Regions from separate parts of the Sphingomonas sp. DMC8 genome, predicted to be linked through region 3. Evidence: riboswitches for the same ligand, from Rfam matches in the RefSeq annotation. Region 3 holds a riboswitch; each other region holds the start of a gene.
What was found. A riboswitch is a leader RNA that binds a small molecule or an ion and turns the genes downstream of it on or off. The one in region 3 is predicted to bind cobalamin.
Positions count from the first base shown of each region.

Region 1: it holds a riboswitch for cobalamin, as region 3 does, so the genes downstream of both, ACT53K_RS02775 (TonB-dependent receptor plug domain-containing protein) here and ACT53K_RS06685 (DUF1636 domain-containing protein) in region 3, are expected to answer to the same signal.
Region 2: it holds a riboswitch for cobalamin, as region 3 does, so the genes downstream of both, ACT53K_RS00185 (hypothetical protein) here and ACT53K_RS06685 (DUF1636 domain-containing protein) in region 3, are expected to answer to the same signal.

Region 1 is NZ_JBQUYV010000001.1:572,926-578,512, forward strand. Features, by position in the region: gene ACT53K_RS02765 (FecCD family ABC transporter permease) at 1-270, opposite strand, end outside; gene ACT53K_RS02770 (ABC transporter substrate-binding protein) at 470-1,300, opposite strand; gene ACT53K_RS02775 (TonB-dependent receptor plug domain-containing protein) at 1,300-3,171, opposite strand; cobalamin riboswitch at 3,286-3,479, opposite strand; gene ACT53K_RS02780 (DUF4142 domain-containing protein) at 3,660-4,283, shown strand; gene ACT53K_RS02785 (bactofilin family protein) at 4,309-4,743, opposite strand; gene rpsL (30S ribosomal protein S12) at 5,045-5,416, shown strand; gene rpsG (30S ribosomal protein S7) at 5,480-5,587, shown strand, end outside.
Region 2 is NZ_JBQUYV010000001.1:31,756-37,342, forward strand. Features, by position in the region: tRNA gene ACT53K_RS00175 (tRNA-Ser) at 1-82, shown strand, start outside; gene lldD (FMN-dependent L-lactate dehydrogenase LldD) at 229-1,398, shown strand; cobalamin riboswitch at 1,440-1,640, shown strand; gene ACT53K_RS00185 (hypothetical protein) at 1,840-2,412, shown strand; gene cobO (cob(I)yrinic acid a,c-diamide adenosyltransferase) at 2,409-3,020, shown strand; gene ACT53K_RS00195 (TonB-dependent receptor domain-containing protein) at 3,129-5,587, opposite strand, start outside.
Region 3 is NZ_JBQUYV010000002.1:567,639-573,225, forward strand. Features, by position in the region: gene cobS (adenosylcobinamide-GDP ribazoletransferase) at 1-624, opposite strand, end outside; gene ACT53K_RS06675 (histidine phosphatase family protein) at 621-1,187, opposite strand; gene cobT (nicotinate-nucleotide--dimethylbenzimidazole phosphoribosyltransferase) at 1,184-2,200, opposite strand; gene ACT53K_RS06685 (DUF1636 domain-containing protein) at 2,197-2,604, opposite strand; cobalamin riboswitch at 2,831-3,022, opposite strand; gene ACT53K_RS06690 (hypothetical protein) at 3,080-3,415, opposite strand; gene ACT53K_RS06695 (hypothetical protein) at 3,759-5,587, shown strand, end outside.

The DNA.
Region 1 (5,587 bases), on a different contig from region 3:
CGCGGCGCTGGCGGAGACGCCGACGATCGCCGGATCGGCCAGCGGGTTGCGCAGAAATCCCTGCAGCACCGCGCCGGACAGTCCCAGCGCTGCCCCGATCGCCAGCCCGAGCACCGCGCGCGGCAGGCGCAGCTCGGCGATGATCCACCAGCGCGGATCGTGGCTGAACCAGGCATCGAACGGCACCCACAGCTTGCCGGCCGCGAGCGAGCCGGCGAACAGCAGGGCGGTGAGCAGGGCGAGGGTGAGGGTCAGGGTGGTGCGGGTCATTGGGGCCGCCTTGGTTTGTGCGCGATCGAAGCGCTGCGCCGGCTTCGGCAAGCGCTCCCCTCCCGCTTGCGGGAGGGGCTGGGGGAGGGGGAGGCCAGAGGCCACGGATCGAAACGGCATTTCGCTTCTTCCACGTCGGTCCCTCCCCTGACCCCTCCCGCAAGCGGGAGGGGAATTGCGCTGGACAGGTTGGCCATTCTCACCGCACCCCCCGGCGAATTTCCGTCAGCCGCGCCATCGCCGCTACGATCACCGGACCGCCGCAATTGACCAGCGGGCGGGGGAATACCGCCTGCGTCACGGGCAGGCCGGTCTCCGCGATCACCCGCTTGCGCAGGCCGGCGGCGCGCGAATCGCTGTCGTGGCCGGCGCCTTCCGGGGCCATCATCACACGCGGCGGATCGGCGATCACGCGCTCCATCGGCAGGTGGCCGGTGTGCTGCAGGCCATAATGCGCCGCCTGATTGGAAAAGCCGGCATGCGTCATCATGTCATCGAGCAAGGTCTTGCCGCCGCTGACGAGATTGCCGCCGATCCACAGCAGGGCGGGGGCAGGGGCCTCGTTCCAGCGGGCCGCCGTGACGGCGGCGTCGATCCGGGCATTGAGCGCGGCGCCTCTGGCCGGCGCCCCGACCGCCTCGGCCAGCTCGGTCACTTGCGCCTGGCTGGCTGCTATGGTGGCCGGCATGTTGATATAGAGCGTCTTCAGATGCGCGCGGGCAAAGGCCTCGCGCGTTGAAGGCGGGGTGAAGCTGCTGGCGATCACCAGATCGGGCCGCAGCGCGATCACTTCTTCCGCCGTGCCGTTATTGGCGCGGAACTTCCGTGCGACCTCCAGCGGCATCGACGTCGAATCGGCGCGCATCGAATAATGGCTGAGCGCGGCGATGCGGGCGGGCGGCACCAGTTCCACCAGCATCGCATCGGCGCACGGGTTCATCGACACGATGCCCCCGCCGCCCTGCGGACCGGGCGGGGGCGCCGCGCAACTCGCGGCCATCAGGCAGACGAGCAGCGCGGCGCTTCGCATCAGTTGAACCGCAACCGGATGCCGCCATACGCAGCGCGGCCCAGCGTGCCATAGCCGGTGATCGTCTGATAGCGTTCGTCGGTCAGGTTCTCGACCCGGCCATAGACCGACAGCAGGCGATTGACCGGCATTTCGGCGCGGATGCTGGCCAGCGCATAGCCGTCGATCCGCGTCTTGTTGCCCGCATCGTTGAAGCTGTCACCCACCATCGTCACCGTGCCACCGATCGAAAGCCCGAACGGGAAGCGGTAATCGGCCGAAACGCTGCCGGTGTCACGCGGGCGGCGCGGCAGATCCTTGCCCAGCGTGCTGCCGCTCAGGCTCTGCGCATAGACATGGGTGAAGCTGCCGCGCACCGTGAAGGCCGCGACCGGGTGCAGCACCGCTTCCAGCTCCACGCCCTCGGCGCGGGTGTTGCCGATGTTGTAATAGCTCGAGGTGACGAAGTTATAGTCGATCTGGTTGTCGGCATCGCGGTGGAACCAGGTGAAGCCGATCGCGACCTGATTGCCGGCGATCGACTGGCGGATGCCCGCTTCATAGCTTTTGGCGGTTTCCGGCTTCAGGGCCGCATTCCCATAGGCGCTGTAAAGCTGATAGAGTGTCGGAGCCTTGAAGCCTTCGCCATAGCTGACATGGAGCAGCGTGTCGGGGGTGGCGCGCACCGCCAGATCGGTGTTCCAGGTCCAGTGATTGCCGAACGTGTCGTGGTCGTCGTTGCGCACGCCCGCCGTCACCGTCACCGGCGCCACCGGCGTCACGATCGCCTGGCCATAGACGCTGGTGATGCCGACCGACCTGGCCGTGGTGCCCGGGCCGCCATCGCTGAAGCGGATGCGGCTGTCTTCATGTTCGGCACCGAACACGAGGCGCAATTGATCGAGCAACTGTGCGTCGCCCTGATAGAGGTAGCGCTCGGCGCGGCCGCGATAGGCATATTCCAGCGTCGGCGTCGCGGCGGGATCATAGCTGTCGCGGGTAATGTTCGAATAGGTGAAACCCAGCCGGTTGTGGAGCTTGCCGCCGAACAGGTCGCCCTTCAGCCCCGCATAGCCGTAGAACTCGCGCGTCTTGGCATATTCGCCGGTGTCACCGAACGCATAGGTGGGCGGGGCATAGCCGTCGAGATCCACCTTGCTGTCGGCATAATAGCCGCGAAGGTCGAGCGACAGGCCCTCGACCAGCTTGACCTGAACATTGCCGGTCGCGCCGAACTGGCGATAGCCATCGGCCTCCTTGCCATTGGCGGCGGCGGAAATACCGTCGGTGGTAGTATAGCCGGCGGTCAGCCCGGCGGTGATGCGGTCATTGCCGCCGGCGAGTGCGGCATTGCCGCTGAACGTGCCATAGCTGCCGCCTTCGGCATTGGCGCGGGCTTTCAGGCCTTCGCTGCCCTGCAGCGTGGTGACGTTGACGACGCCGCCGATCGCCTGGCTGCCCCAGATCACCGAATTGGGGCCGCGCAGCACCTCCACCCGCTCGATCGAGCCGGCGAGCAGGCTGCCGAAATTATAGGCGCCGCCGGTCGAGGAAGGGTCGTTCACGCGAATGCCGTCGATCAGCACCAGCGTCTGTTCGCTCTGCGCGCCGCGGATGTTCACATTCGTCTGCGTGCCCATGCCGCCATTGCGGTTGACGGTGACGCCGGGCGTGGTGGCCAGCAGGTCCGACAGCACCAGCGTCTGGCGCTGCTCGATTTCGGCGCGGTCAATGATGGTGACCGAACGGCCGACCTGGTCGATCGGCTGGGTAACGCCACTGGCGACGACGACGACTTCGTTGTCCGGCTTGGTGGAATCGTCCTGCTGGGCATGGGCCGCGAACGGCGCCAGCAGGGCACCGGTCGCGCAAAGGAAGTTCAGGTAACGCATTGCTTCAAGACACCTCGAAACGGGCCCGCCCCGGGGACCGGGACACGCCGCTAGTTTGGTGTCGCTCACGCGGGGATTTCAGCCCCGTTCGCCCGGTACACCCCGCCCGCGCAAAGGAATCGACTGTGGCGGGCAGGTCTCCTGGCTTCCGGGTCATCGCCTGAGCACGCCGCCTTCCCGGAACAGGTCCAGTGGCTGTGTGGCGTGCAGGCTCGCCGGCTACAGTTGCGGGGGCAGCTTCGGACTTGCGGACCGAATTCCCTTTTCATCCCCCGGCCAAGGGGGACACCCGTCACGCGCCGGCGTGTAGCGGCAAGCGGCGGGGCGGGGCAAGTCCCGCCCGAAAGACTAACCTGCATCAGTATTCCCTCCCTTTTCTCCAAGTCGTTTCGCCGGAGCGGCAAAGTTTCGGGGCGATCTGAGGGCGTTGCGGAACGGCGATACCGCCCGCGCGTTCAATCGCGCCAAGGAAACAGGAGGATGCGCTCATGAAGAAATCGTTGTTGATCCTTGGCGTCTTGCCGGTCGCCGCCCTTGCCGCCTGCCACAATGGCGGCGAACGTGCCGACAACGGCATGGCAGCGGGCAACACCGACAATATGGTCACCAGCATGCCCGCCGACGAAAATGTCAGCGGCATGGATGCGAATGCGATGAACGGCATGGCCGGCAACGAAACCGCCGCCGCGCCGATGTCGGGCCAGAAATTCGTCAACACCATGGCCGCCAGCGACGCCTATGAAATCGCAGCCGGGCAGCTTGCCGAACAGAATGCGACGGACAGCAAGCTGAAGGATTTCGGCAAGGAGATGGTGAAGGACCATAACGACTCGACCGAAAAGCTGCGGAAGGCATCGGGCAAGGCGACCCCGCCGCTCACACCCGACCCGACGATGACTGCCGAGCAAAAGGCCAATCTGGCAACGCTGCGCTCGGCGACGGGTGCCGATTTCGACTCGGCCTATCGCTCGCAGCAGGTGAAGGCGCACGAGCAGGCGCTGGCGGTGTTGCGCAGCTATGCTCAGGGCGGCGACGTGCCGGCGCTGCGCGACTTCGCCGATTCGACCGCCAAGGTGGTGGCCGATCATCTCGACAAAATTCGCGGCCAGTAAGGCCCCGCAGGGCGAAGCGGCGGCGTCAGGCCGCCGCTTCGCTCGCAATCTGTAGCGGCACCGGCGCGGCGGCCGGGGCGCCGGGCTGGAGATGCTTCAGCCGGCCATCGACATGGCCACCCTGTTCGATGGTGATCGTCTCATATTCGACATCGCCGACGATTCGCGCGGAGCGTTCGACCGTAAGCTGGCGGACATGCACCGATCCTTCGATGCTGCCGGCGATGCGGGCCGTGTCTGCGCGCACGCTGCCGAAAATCTGGCTTTCGGCGCCCTGCGCCAGCGTGCCGCAATCGACATCGCCCTCAATGCGCCCGTCGACATGCAGATCGGCCGTGGCGGTGAGGTTGCCGGTGATGACGATATCGGCGCCGATCACCGAAAACATGCCGCGCTTGCCATTGGCCGGTGCGGCCGGTGCCGCCTGACGTTCCTCGCGACCGCGATTGCCGTTGAACATGCCTGATCCCCAACCCTTGATCCGAATCCCGCAGGGGCGTTAGCACAGCGCAAGGCCCGCTACAGCCTCCGTGAATCCCCGAGATGGGGCGGGGTGGAAGTGGTTGACCGCAACCGGGCACATCGGTATAGGCGCGCCGTTCCACGTGGGCTGGTCTTCAAAGGTGCCATCCCGCTTTGGAATAAGAGCTGAACGTTGCTGGAGACGCAATCGCCCGGGGGGCAAGAATGCCGCCGGGGCTTTTTCGTATTCTGTCCAACAGGGCTCCAGCAAAGTAACCACTTGAAAGGTGAAGGGCTTCATGCCGACGATTAACCAGCTGGTCCGCAAGGGCCGCGAACCGCAGAAGGCCAAGTCGAAGGTCCCTGCGATGGAACAGAACCCGCAGAAGCGCGGCGTCTGCACCCGTGTCTACACCACCACCCCGAAGAAGCCGAACTCGGCGCTCCGCAAGGTTGCCAAGGTTCGCCTGACCAACCAGCGCGAAGTCATCAGCTACATTCCGGGTGAAGGCCACAACCTGCAGGAGCACTCGGTTGTGCTCATCCGCGGCGGCCGTGTGCGCGACCTTCCCGGCGTGCGCTACCACGTCCTGCGCGGCGTGCTCGATACCCAGGGTGTCAAGGACCGCAAGCAGAGCCGTTCGAAGTACGGCGCGAAGCGTCCGAAGTAATCAGGCCATAGTAAGCCCCGGACGGGTTCCGGATCGGCTGAAGTTCAGAAGGAATTAAGTGAGATGGCACGTCGTCGTCGTCCCGAGAAGCGGGAAATCCTGCCCGATCCCGTTTATGGGGATCAGGTTCTGTCGAAGTTCATGAATTCGGTCATGCTGGACGGCAAGAAG
Region 2 (5,587 bases), on a different contig from region 3:
TGAGTGGCTGAAACCAGCGGTTTGCTAAACCGCCGTACGGGGATTACTCGTACCGAGGGTTCGAATCCCTCCGTCTCCGCCATTCAATTTCAATAAGATCAATGGGTTAAGTCGGAAAAGTCCGACTGTGCCATTGGCACGGCGCGGCGGCGCGCCGACGATGCGGAATCGAAGGCCTCCCATATTTCGTTTTTGCGGCGTTCCGGTTGTTGCTAACGGGGCGGCGCCATGATCATTTCCGCACCCACCGATTATCGGGAAGCCGCCCGGCGCCGGCTGCCTCGCTTTCTGTTCGACTATATCGATGGCGGTGCCGTTACCGAAAGCACGATGCACAGCAACGTGACCGAATTGCAGGGCGTCGCGCTTCGCCAGCGCGTGCTGCACGGCGTGGGCGAGCCTGACCTGGGTACGGAAATTCTGGGCAGCCACTGGGCGCTGCCGTTCGCGCTGGCCCCGGTCGGCGCCACCGGCATGTATGCGCGGCGCGGCGAAGTGCAGGCGGCGCGGGCGGCGGCGGCGAAGGGCATTCCCTATATCCTGTCCACAGTATCGGTCTGCTCGATCGAGGAAGTCGCCGAACATGCCGAGGGCGATCTTTGGTCGCAGCTCTATGTGCTCAAGGACCGCGGCTATATGCAGGGCTCGCTCGAGCGGGCCTGGGCTGCGGGCATGAAGACGCTGGTCTTCACGGTCGACATGCCGGCGCCGGGTTCGCGTTATCGCGATCGTCATTCGGGCATGGCGGGCAGCGGCGCCACGCTGCGTCAGTACATGCAAGCGGTGATGCATCCGCGCTGGGCGCTCGACGTGGGCGTGCTGGGCCGGCCGCTCTCCTTCGGCAATATCGAGCGCTATACCGGCCGCCGGATGCGGATGAAGGATTATACCGGTTTCCTGTCGCGGAATTTCGATCCCTCGATCCGCTGGTCCGACCTCGAATGGATTCGCGAGAGCTGGAAGGGCAAGCTGGTCCTGAAGGGCATATTGGACCCGGAGGATGCGCGCGACGCCGCACGGCTGGGGGCAGATGCCATCATCGTTTCCAACCATGGCGGCCGCCAGCTCGATGGTGCGATCCCCACCGCGCGCGCGCTTCCCTATGTGGCGGACGCGGTTGCGGGCGACATGACCGTGCTTGCCGATTCGGGCATACGCTCCGGGCTGGACGTGGCGCGGATGCTGGCGCTGGGCGCACAGGGCGTCCTGCTCGGCCGAAGCTATGTCTACGCGCTGGCGGCGCGGGGGCAAGCCGGCGTCGAACATCTGCTGGAGCTGATCGCGGCCGACTTGCGGGTGACGATGATCCTCACCGGCGCCCGGACCATCGCCGACATCACTCGCGATCAGCTGGTCGCCGTCGAAGCAGAGATCGTACGCGGGCGCAGCGCGCAGTAAGCAGCCGGCACGCTGGCTTGTGCCCGTCGCGTGGTGCGCCTATCACGGGCGGCGTAACGGGTGCCCGAAAGGGCTTAATCGGGAAGTCCGGGCGGCGGTTCTCCGCTTAATCCGGCACTGCTCCCGCAACTGTAGCCGGTGAGCGCATCGCCATCATGCCATTGGGGGCCTGGCCCCCGAGAAGGCGGCGACGGCGCGACGATCCGGCAAGTCAGGAAACCGGCCCGGTACCGTCGTTCCTTCGCGCGGGCGGGATGTACCGGGCGGACGAGGGCTATCCCTTGGCGGACGACAAGCCGTGTCTGTTGCCGAAGGGAAGCCCGATGTCGAAGCACCGCTGACCTGATCTCTCAGCCACGATGCCGCCCGTGCATCGCCGCTTCCCCTTGCCCGCCCGCGCGGCGGCAACGGCCATTCCACCCCCTGTTCCGGGAGAATGCCATGATCGATACCCCCCGTTTCCAGCGCATCGTCTTTGCGCTGCTCGCACTGGTGACGCTCGTCACCCGCAGCCATTCGCTCAGCCCGTTCGTGCATCTGCCCGAGACGGCGCTGGCCAGCTTCTTCGTGCTCGGCTTCTTCGTGCCGCGCACCCTGGCGTTCGCGGCGCTGTTCGCGCTGACCTTCGCGATCGACGTGGTCGTAATCCGCGTGTTCGGCCAGTCCGATTTCTGCTTCACCGCCGCCTATGCGATGCTGGTGCCGGCGTACGGCGTGATGTGGTTCGCCGGGCGCTGGATGCGCGATCGTGCCGGTGTGCGGCTGGCGGCGCTGCCCGCCATCGCGCTGGTGCTGATTGCCGCAAGCTTCGTGTCCGAGCTGCTGTCGAGCGGCGGCTTCTATTTTCTGAGCGGCCGGTTCGACGCGCCGACGCTGGCGGGCCTCCTGCCGCGCATTGCCCGCTATTATCCGCCGACGCTGCTGGCGACGCTGATCTGGGCAACCGCGACCGCCGGAACAGTAGCGGCACTGTTGGCGCTGCGGCCCGACCTGCGCCGGGTGCGCGCACGATGAACCTCACCGAGGAAGCGCGCGACCGCCAGCACCGTGAACGCGCGCAGAAGCACAAGGCGGTGGTCGATGCGAAGATCGCCGCCGCCATCGAGGACAAGGGCCTGTTGCTGGTGCTGACGGGCAACGGCAAGGGCAAGTCGTCCAGCGCCTTCGGCATGGTCGCGCGCACGCTCGGCTATGGCCGCAAGGCGGCGGTGTTCCAGTTCATCAAGGGCACCGAGGAAGTGGGCGAGCGCGCCTTCTTCGCCGGCCATCCCGATGTCGTATGGGAACGCTGCGGCGAAGGCTTCACCTGGGAAACGCAGGACCGCCAGCGCGACATCGCCGCCGCCCGCGCGGGCTGGGAAAAGGCCAAGGCCGCGCTGGCCGATCCGGCGATCAGCCTGGTCGTGCTCGACGAGCTGACTTACCTGATCACCTATCGCTATCTGGAACTGGACGAGGTGCTGCCGCCGATTCTCGCCCGCCCGGCGATGCAGCATGTCGTCATCACCGGCCGCGCGGCGCACGAGGCGCTGGTGGAGGCAGCCGATACCGTCAGCAGCATCGGCGACGTCAAGCACGCCTTCCGCGCCGGCATCCGCGCGCAGGAGGGGATCGACCGGTGAGCGTGGCACGCTGCCCGGCGCTGCTCGTTGCGGCGCGGCTGGCGGTGGCTGCGCTGTTCGGCGGGTAAAAGGTGCCGCCACCCGATTGAGTGGCGGCACGATACGAGGTCAGAACTTCACCGTCGCGCCGGCGAACAGGCGACGGCCGAGCGTGTCGTACACGCCGGGATAGGTGTTGCCGTTGCCGAAGGACACCAGAACCCCGGAGTCGAGTGCCGGCGGGTTCTTGTCGAACAGGTTGTTCGCACCGATCCGCAGCGACAGGTTCTTGCCGATCGTTGCAGAGGCGGTGAGGTCGAAATAGTTATACGCGGCCAGGTGCTGGTCGATCGGGTCCGGCGTGCTCGAATTGAGCGAGGTCGGGCCGATATAACGCCAGGCGAGCGAGAGGTTGAACACGTCGCTGGGAGCCCAGGTGGTGCGCACGGTATGCCGCCACGCCGGCGAAGGCTGGCCGCAGGAATAGCCGAACAGCCCCTTGCAATCATAGGTGCTGCCGCCGGGCAGCGGCTGGCTGACCGAATCGAACAGATAGCTGCCCACCAGATTGGTGTTCAGCGTGCCAAACTTGCCGAGATGGAAGGTGAGGTCGCCCGTCACGTCCAGACCGGAGGTCTTGAGGAACCCGGTATTGAGTGTGGTCGCGACGACATAGCCGGTGCCGAAGATGGCGCCGGTGATCGGATCGCGATGGAACAGGCCGCAATAATAGGGGCTCTTGGTCTGGAAGCAGGCGTTGATCGTGGTGTTCGGATCGATGCTGCCGATATAGTTGAGTACCTTGATGTGATAATAATCGAGCGAGAACGAGAAGTTGCGTCCGCCGCGCGGTGCCACCAAGATGCCGACCGTATAGGTATCCGCCTTTTCCGGCTTCAGGCCGCGGTTGCCGCCGAACTGGGCAGTGCACGTGTCCGCCGGGCACTCGATGATCGAATGGGCATTATATTGCGCGGCGGTAACCCCGGTGAGCTGGCAGGACGCCAGCGAGGCGGAGGGGGTGGGCCCGGCGCACGGATCCTGGGTGCTGACGTTGCCCAGCGACAGGTTGGAGAAGAGTTCGCCGATATTCGGTGCGCGGATGGCGCGATTATAGCTCGCGCGCAGGCGCACGGCATTGATCACCTGCCAGCTCAATTCTGTCTTGTAGGTGAAGGTGTTGTAGCTCGACGAAGAGTGCGTCGAATCCTGCCGGTTGGTATAGGACGAGTAGCGGAAACCGCCGTTCAGCGAGATCGCGCGGGCGAAGGGCGCATCCTGCACCAGCGGAAGCTCGAATTCGCCGAATCCTTCGTTGACGGAGATGATGCCGTCCGAATCCTGCGTGCCGTTCTGCTTTGCGATTGCGTCACCGGTAAAGAACAGCGTTTCGCGACGATGCTCGCCGCCCAGCGCGATGCTCAGGCCGTCGTGCGCCCACGGCGTTTTGATGCCATAGGTGCCCAGATCGCCGGTAATGGTGCCCGTCACGACATCCAGCGTATTGCGCGCCCAGGTGCGGCTGGGGGCGTATAGATAGCTGGCCTGCGTGCCGGTCAGACCTCCCGCCTGGAAAACGTTGATCGGAAGGCAGTTCTTGTCCGATCCGTCGAGCACCGACTGGCAAACGGCGCCGCCCTTTCCATCGGGGACGGCAAGCAGCGCGCGCTGGGCCTTGGTGACGTTGACGTCGTTGAGGAAGCGTTCGTTGTACAAGGCAACCGAATGCATCACGCTGACATCGTAGCCGAAGCCATGGCCCAGATCGCCCCGCAGCCCGGCGAGCATGCGGTAATAGTTGTGCTGCAGGTCGTCGCGCCGCGGCAGCGTTCCGTTGCCGCCGAGGCGATAGCCGATAAAGGTGTTCTGGGTAGCGGCAGTGCCCGCATTGCTGCCGCAAAGCATCTGCTGCTGGCTGCTGCTCATCAGCGGATTGTTACAGGTAACGGCATAGGTCTGCCCCAGCCAAAGCGCAGACGGCGCAATCTGCGAGAAGGTCTTGTCCTTCATGTACATGAAGCTGCCGTATAGCTGCGCGGCGCTGCTGATATCGAAATGCAAAAAGCCGCCGGCGTTGTAACGATCGTCGACGCGCTGGATGTAATTGAGCGGTGCGTAGTTATATGCGTGGACGGCAGTGACGTAGGGTGTCCAGGTCTTCGTGCCGTCGATGTTGTTGCTGTACTTGGTGCCCGCGTTCGGGCCGCCCAGCGGGACAAAGGTACCATAGGGCGTGTTGCTCGATCCGCCGCAGCTGAACGAGGTGCCAGTGCTGCTGAGTGAACAGGCAGAGACGTCCCGGCTGGATTGCAACACCGGCTCGGTGTGCCGGTAGCCACCATAGACCGTAAGGTTCAGGCGGCCGTCGAAGAAGCTGTGGCCCAGCGCGGCGTTGATGTCTTGCTTGGCGCCGTCGAACACATGACGCGGTGCGTTGGTATAGCCCCGCCCGCTGACGATCGAGCGGATGAAATCGTTGTTGTTCGTGTGATCGGATAGGCTCGTCTGCGCATCCATGCGGAAGCCTTCGAGCCGGTCGCGCACGATAAAATTGACCACGCCCGAGATCGCGTCCGAGCCGTACACAG
Region 3 (5,587 bases):
CGTCCGGCAGAGCCAACGTCCCCACAGGAAGAACAGCAGCGGCGCGAGCGCCAGTTCTGGCAATATGGCAAAGGTCAGCAGCAACAGGATGGCCCAGAAGCCGATCGTATCCAGCCTGACCGCGCCGCAGAAGCGCATGCCAAGCCCTTGATGCAAGGGCGGCAGCCAGCGCGCCCAGACAAGCGGACCCATCCGTGCGGCGGCAGGGATCAGAGCGATGTACCACCTGCCGCCGCCGGTCAGCACTGCATGCAACAGTACGAGCTTGGCGAGCAGCTGCAGCACAACGGCGACAAGGCCGAAACTGCCGACATGGGGATCGGCGAGCACTGCGGCGATGCGTTCGCGGCCCTTGTGCGCGGCGCCGGCAGCATCGGCGATGTCGGCAAGCCCGTCGAGATGGAGCGCGCCCGTGATGCCGACCCACAGGAGCAGAGCCGCCAGGGCGGCGACCCAACCATCTACGGGTGCAAACAGCAGCGCTGGTGCGGTCATCACAGCGCCGATCACGCCGCCGACAAGCGGAAACCACCGTATCGACGCTGCGAAATCGGCAGCGTCGGCGTGGACTTGCGGCAGCGGCAGGCGCGTCAGAAACTGCAGGGCGACAAGGAAGCGCTTCACGCCACTAGCCCAATAATTTCGCCGCCCCCGGGATGCCCAGGCCATAATCTTATGGTCAGCAACGCGGCATGGGGCAGGTGGAACGCCCAGAGCGAAGGGAAATCGATCCGGCACGCCGCGGCAAGCGCGGCGCGCATCGTCCCGCCGTGGGCGACCACCAACGCGGTTCCCCGCAGCATTGCTAGCGCCGCACCGACGCGGGCAACCAATGCGGACCAGCTTTCGCCTCCCGGGGGCGGAGTACCACAAGGGTCGCGACGAAAGCGCGCCAGCGCGTCGGGATCGATGGCATCGAGTGCCATGCCGTCCCACACACCGAAATCCAGCTCGCACCACCGGGCATCTTCGTGCAGTGGCCGGTCGAAGGCGGCGGCAAGCGCGAGAGCGGGGGCGCGCGCCCGCGCCAAGGTGGAGCAATGGACGCTGTCGACCTCGAGCCGCATCGCGCGCGCCAGACAGGATTGCACGCCTTCGGGGGATGGCATGGCGTCCGTTCGGCCGATCAGCCGCCCGTCCACCTCGGTTGCTCCATGCCGTAACAGGTGTACCAGTACACTGCTCATGCTGCGCCGGCCACTCCTGCCTCGGCGAAGGTTGCCATCTCGGCGTGCACCTTCACTGCCGCGCGCAGGAGCAGTGCCGCGACGGCTGCGCCGCTGGCTTCGCCCAGGCGCATGTCGAGGCGCAGCAGTGGATCCAGCCCAAGCCGTTCGAGCAGCAAGCCATGTCCGGGTTCCGCCGAACAATGGCTGGCGATGCAGTGGGCCGTGATGTCCGGCGCCGCTGCCGCTAGTGGAGCCAGCGCCGCGCAGCAGATATATCCGTCCAGCAGCACGGGAATGCCATATTGCCGTGCTGCGAGCACCGCCCCGGCGATGGCCGCGATTTCGCGACCGCCAACGCGCCGCATCGTCTCGAATGCGCTGTGCGGGGCTCGGGCATGGTGGGTAATGGCGCGGGCGACCGCCATCCGCTTCGCCTCGAGCGCGGGGCCGTGTACGCCGGTGCCCGGCCCAACCCAGTCCGCTGGCTCGCCGCCAAAGCTGCGCTGGCATAGTGCGGCCGCACTTGCCGAATTGGCGATGCCCATTTCACCCAGAAGCAGCAGGTCGAGGGCAGGATCGACGGCCTGTGCGCCGATCGACAGGGCCGCGAGGCATTCCGCTTCGTCCATCGCGGGAGCCATGGTGAAATCGGCAGTGGGGCGGTCGATGTCGATCGGGACGACCTTCAGCGCCACATCGGCTGCATCCGCCAGCGCATTGATCGCTGCGCCGCCAGCCTCGAAATTGGCGACCATTTGTGCGGTCACTTCCGCCGGGAAGGCGCTGACGCCTTGCGCGGCGATGCCGTGATTACCGGCGAAGACAATCGCCTCCGCGCGTTCGATGCGCGGAATGGGCCGACCCTGCCATCCGGCGAGGAACAGTGCGATCTCCTCGAGCCGCCCGAGCGATCCCGCAGGCTTGGTAAGCTGCGCCTGCCGCGCCCGCGCTTTCTCCGCGGCGTGCATATCGGCATGGGGGAGCGCTGACAGCACGGCTTCAAAGGCTGCAACGCTGGGAAAGCCGCTCATTCGGGAAGCATTCCGGCGGGCGGGGTGCGGACAAGGAAGTGCCCTCGCACGCCCTGCGGCCATCGCGCATAGGGGACGCACCCGTCTTCGCTGGCGGCATATTCGGCCGCGAAATCGAGGATCGCGCGGGCATCATCGCTCTGCGGCGCAAAGCGTCCGAGCACATAGCCCATCCTCCCCGGACCGCGCAGATGCACCGTGCAATGCTCGGCGCACGCGAACAGGCAGGGCATGCGATGTACTGCGATGCCGCTATAGCGTTCGTCTCCCGCCGTCAGCGACTCCAGTGCTTCCGCAAGCCGTGCGCCACCGCGTACGCCTTCGGCATCCTCTCGCAGTTCCGCGCCATGACGGCAGGTACTGCACGCAACGATGGCGACGCCATCGGCAACGGGCCGCAGCATCGTCATCGCGACGCCCTCGCGCAGCTGAACGCTGCGCCCGCATGCGACATGAAAACACGAACTCGAACCATCAAAACCACTCCCGAGCCATCACGATGCACGTGCGGCGTTGGACGGGAGCAGCCTGAAACACGATCACGCGCGCCAGCGCCCCGCGCCACGCCGCGCGAGCCTTGCTGTCGTCGCTCGAGGAAATCCCCGCCCGGTCGGCGCACCCTGTCCGCCCGAGGAACGACCGCGAACGGCAGGTCTCCTGGCTTGCGGGTCCATGCCTCAGTCCGGCCGCCTTCTCGGGCATCGAAACGCCCAATGGCATATGGCCGAACGGCTCGCCGCTCACAGTTGCAGGGGCAGCCGGGGTCTTGAACCCCGTTCCCTTTTAATCCCCTCTCGGGGAACCGGTCGCGTGTGACGGGTTAAGGGGTTTGGAGCCGCCGATCAAGCCGGAGGCAGAACGAGCTGTAGCCGGGGGGCTTTACTGATAGATCTGCGCGCTGACGGGCAACAGGTCGTCCACCCGGACCAACAACGTCAACAGGTCGGTCAGCGCTTCCGATCCTTGTCCCAGCCGACGGACACCATGCAGCGCGTGGGTGGCAGCATAGGTGCTGGCGATGACATCGGCGAGATCGGGGTGGCGCGCGATCAACCCTTCGTTCCGGTTGACGCGCACGAGCAACCACGCCGCCTTATGGGCGGCGTCAACGAGCTGGATGCGCTCGGAAGCGAGAAATGCCCAGCTTCCCGTTGCCTCGATGACGGCACTGGACAGCGACTCCAGCGCGTCGATGAGATGCCGTGGCGTGGACATGGTGGCTTCCTCAAGGTGCGCAGCAATACGCCGGTCGGTAGTCTCGTTCGTCCGCCAGCTACGCACCCGCGGCACCCGCTTGCGCGGCAGGACCGTTTCGTTTCGATTATCGCGTGTGGCGTGCATAACCATAACGAATTTCCCTGCTGCTCAAGGCTTTCCATGCCGCAGTTTGAAGGCGGCAACAGTGGCCAAGGCCACAGTCTCAATGTGATTTTTCGCACATGTGAACGGGGGCGTCGTGACCGCTCGTGCGAAAACCCACAGACATTTTCCACTCCCTTGATGCAGCTTCTCGCCGGGATCGCGTGGTGGCCGCGTTGCGCAAAGAGGGGGATGTACGATGCACAAGATGATCAGCAGCAAACACCTTGAGTCCGTAAGCGATCTTACGCTCACTGCGCCGATCCGGCAGGGATTTGTCGATGCGTTCGAAAGCGTTACGTTCGAATCGCGACTGCGCATGGTGCTCAAGGGGTTGTTCAAGCTTCGTGCGACTGCGCGCGAACATTCCGCCCGGCAACCCTTTGTGGATACCTCGGCACGCATCCACTCCCTGCTCGATTATCGTATCGCCATCCTGGATACAGAGCCGAAACGGTTGTTGTTGGGTGCCACCTTCGATCGCCCGCTCGAGCCCTATATGCGGCTGATCTGGAATCCGCTGGGTCCGTTGCTCGACCTGATCTTTTGTAACTGCGAAGGCTATGTCACGGCCACCGAGCATGGCTTTCCGGACTATCTCGCATGGGTGCGCCAGAGCCAAGTCGACAGCAATTTCTTCTTCTCCGCAAACGGCAACAGCATCGACGATATGCAATATGCGCTGCATATCGAGCGGCTGGAGCGCGAGGCGCAGGCCGGGGTGAACCCGGCGACCGTTACCATCGAGGATCCCGAGCTAGCCGCCAAGCGTCTGCGCGAAGACCCGGCTACCAAGCTGGAAAGCGACCGGATTGGTGTAGAGGCGCTGGTTGCGCTCTATCGGCTGACCGATGTTTATCCCCCGGACCATCGGGAGGGCGACGGCCGCTATCTGCTCTGGGCCGCCCAGCATCTGCTGAAGGGTTGGAATGTCGATGCGCTTGCGCCGGTCCACAAGCTGGCTGTGGCCGAGCAGTTGCAATGGCTTGCGCAGCCGGGCGCGCCCGACCAGACGGCACCCAAGCCGCAGCGGCTGACCTATCAATCCGCCGATGTCCAGGGCGGCATCATTCATAACTATGGCCGCAACCATCACCCGGTGCAGCATGGCGCATTGCTCTTGATGCGGATCACCGATCCCGTCGCTGCACGGCGGTTCGTCGGCACGCTGCCGGTGTGCAGCGAAGCCGATGCCGAAGCAGGGATGGAAGCGGGCGGGGCGTTTCTCAACCTTGCTTTTACCCGCCACGGCATCGTCAATATCGGCATCGCGGCGGAAGATCTGGCGCAGTTTCCGCAAGAATTCCGCGAAGGGATGGAGGATCGTGCCGGCCTGCTCGGCGATCTGCGCGAACACCATCCGCGGCGCTGGCGGCTGCCGGCCCGCAACTGGCCCAGCGGCGTGCCCGCAGCAGGCGCGCCGGTGGTCGAGTTGAACGAAGTCGATATCGTCGTGCAACTGCGCACCACCCATCGCCATCGCGGCGAATATCGGGTGGGCGATACCCATCATCCGCTCCACGCCGAAATCGTGCAGATCGCCGATCTGGGTGCGGCAAACGGCGTGCGGCTGCTGTCGGTCGAGCCGATGTCGCGAACCAGCCTGGGCACCGGAAACGAGCATTTCGGCTTCGCCGACGGTATCAGTCAGCCGCACTTTGCGACTTCTGCCGCTGCGGATTCGCACGCACTGCCGCTCGGCGACCTGTTCTGGGGCTATGGCAACAGCCGGACTGACGGTGCGCCGCCCGCGAACCCAATTCTCGACAACGGCACTTTCCTGGTGGTGCGCAAGCTGCATCAGGATGTGGCGGCGCTGCGCAAGTTCGTCGCGGACGAAGTCGCCGCCGGCAATGCTTCGTCCGAATGGGAATTGCTCGGCAAAATGATGGGCCGCTACCCCGATGGTACGCCGCTGGCTGCGCCGCACGCTGGCGCCCGTGCCAACAGCTTCGATTACGCCGATGACCCGCAGGGTGAACGCTGCCCGTTCCAGGCGCATATCCGCCGCACCAATCCCCGCCTGAA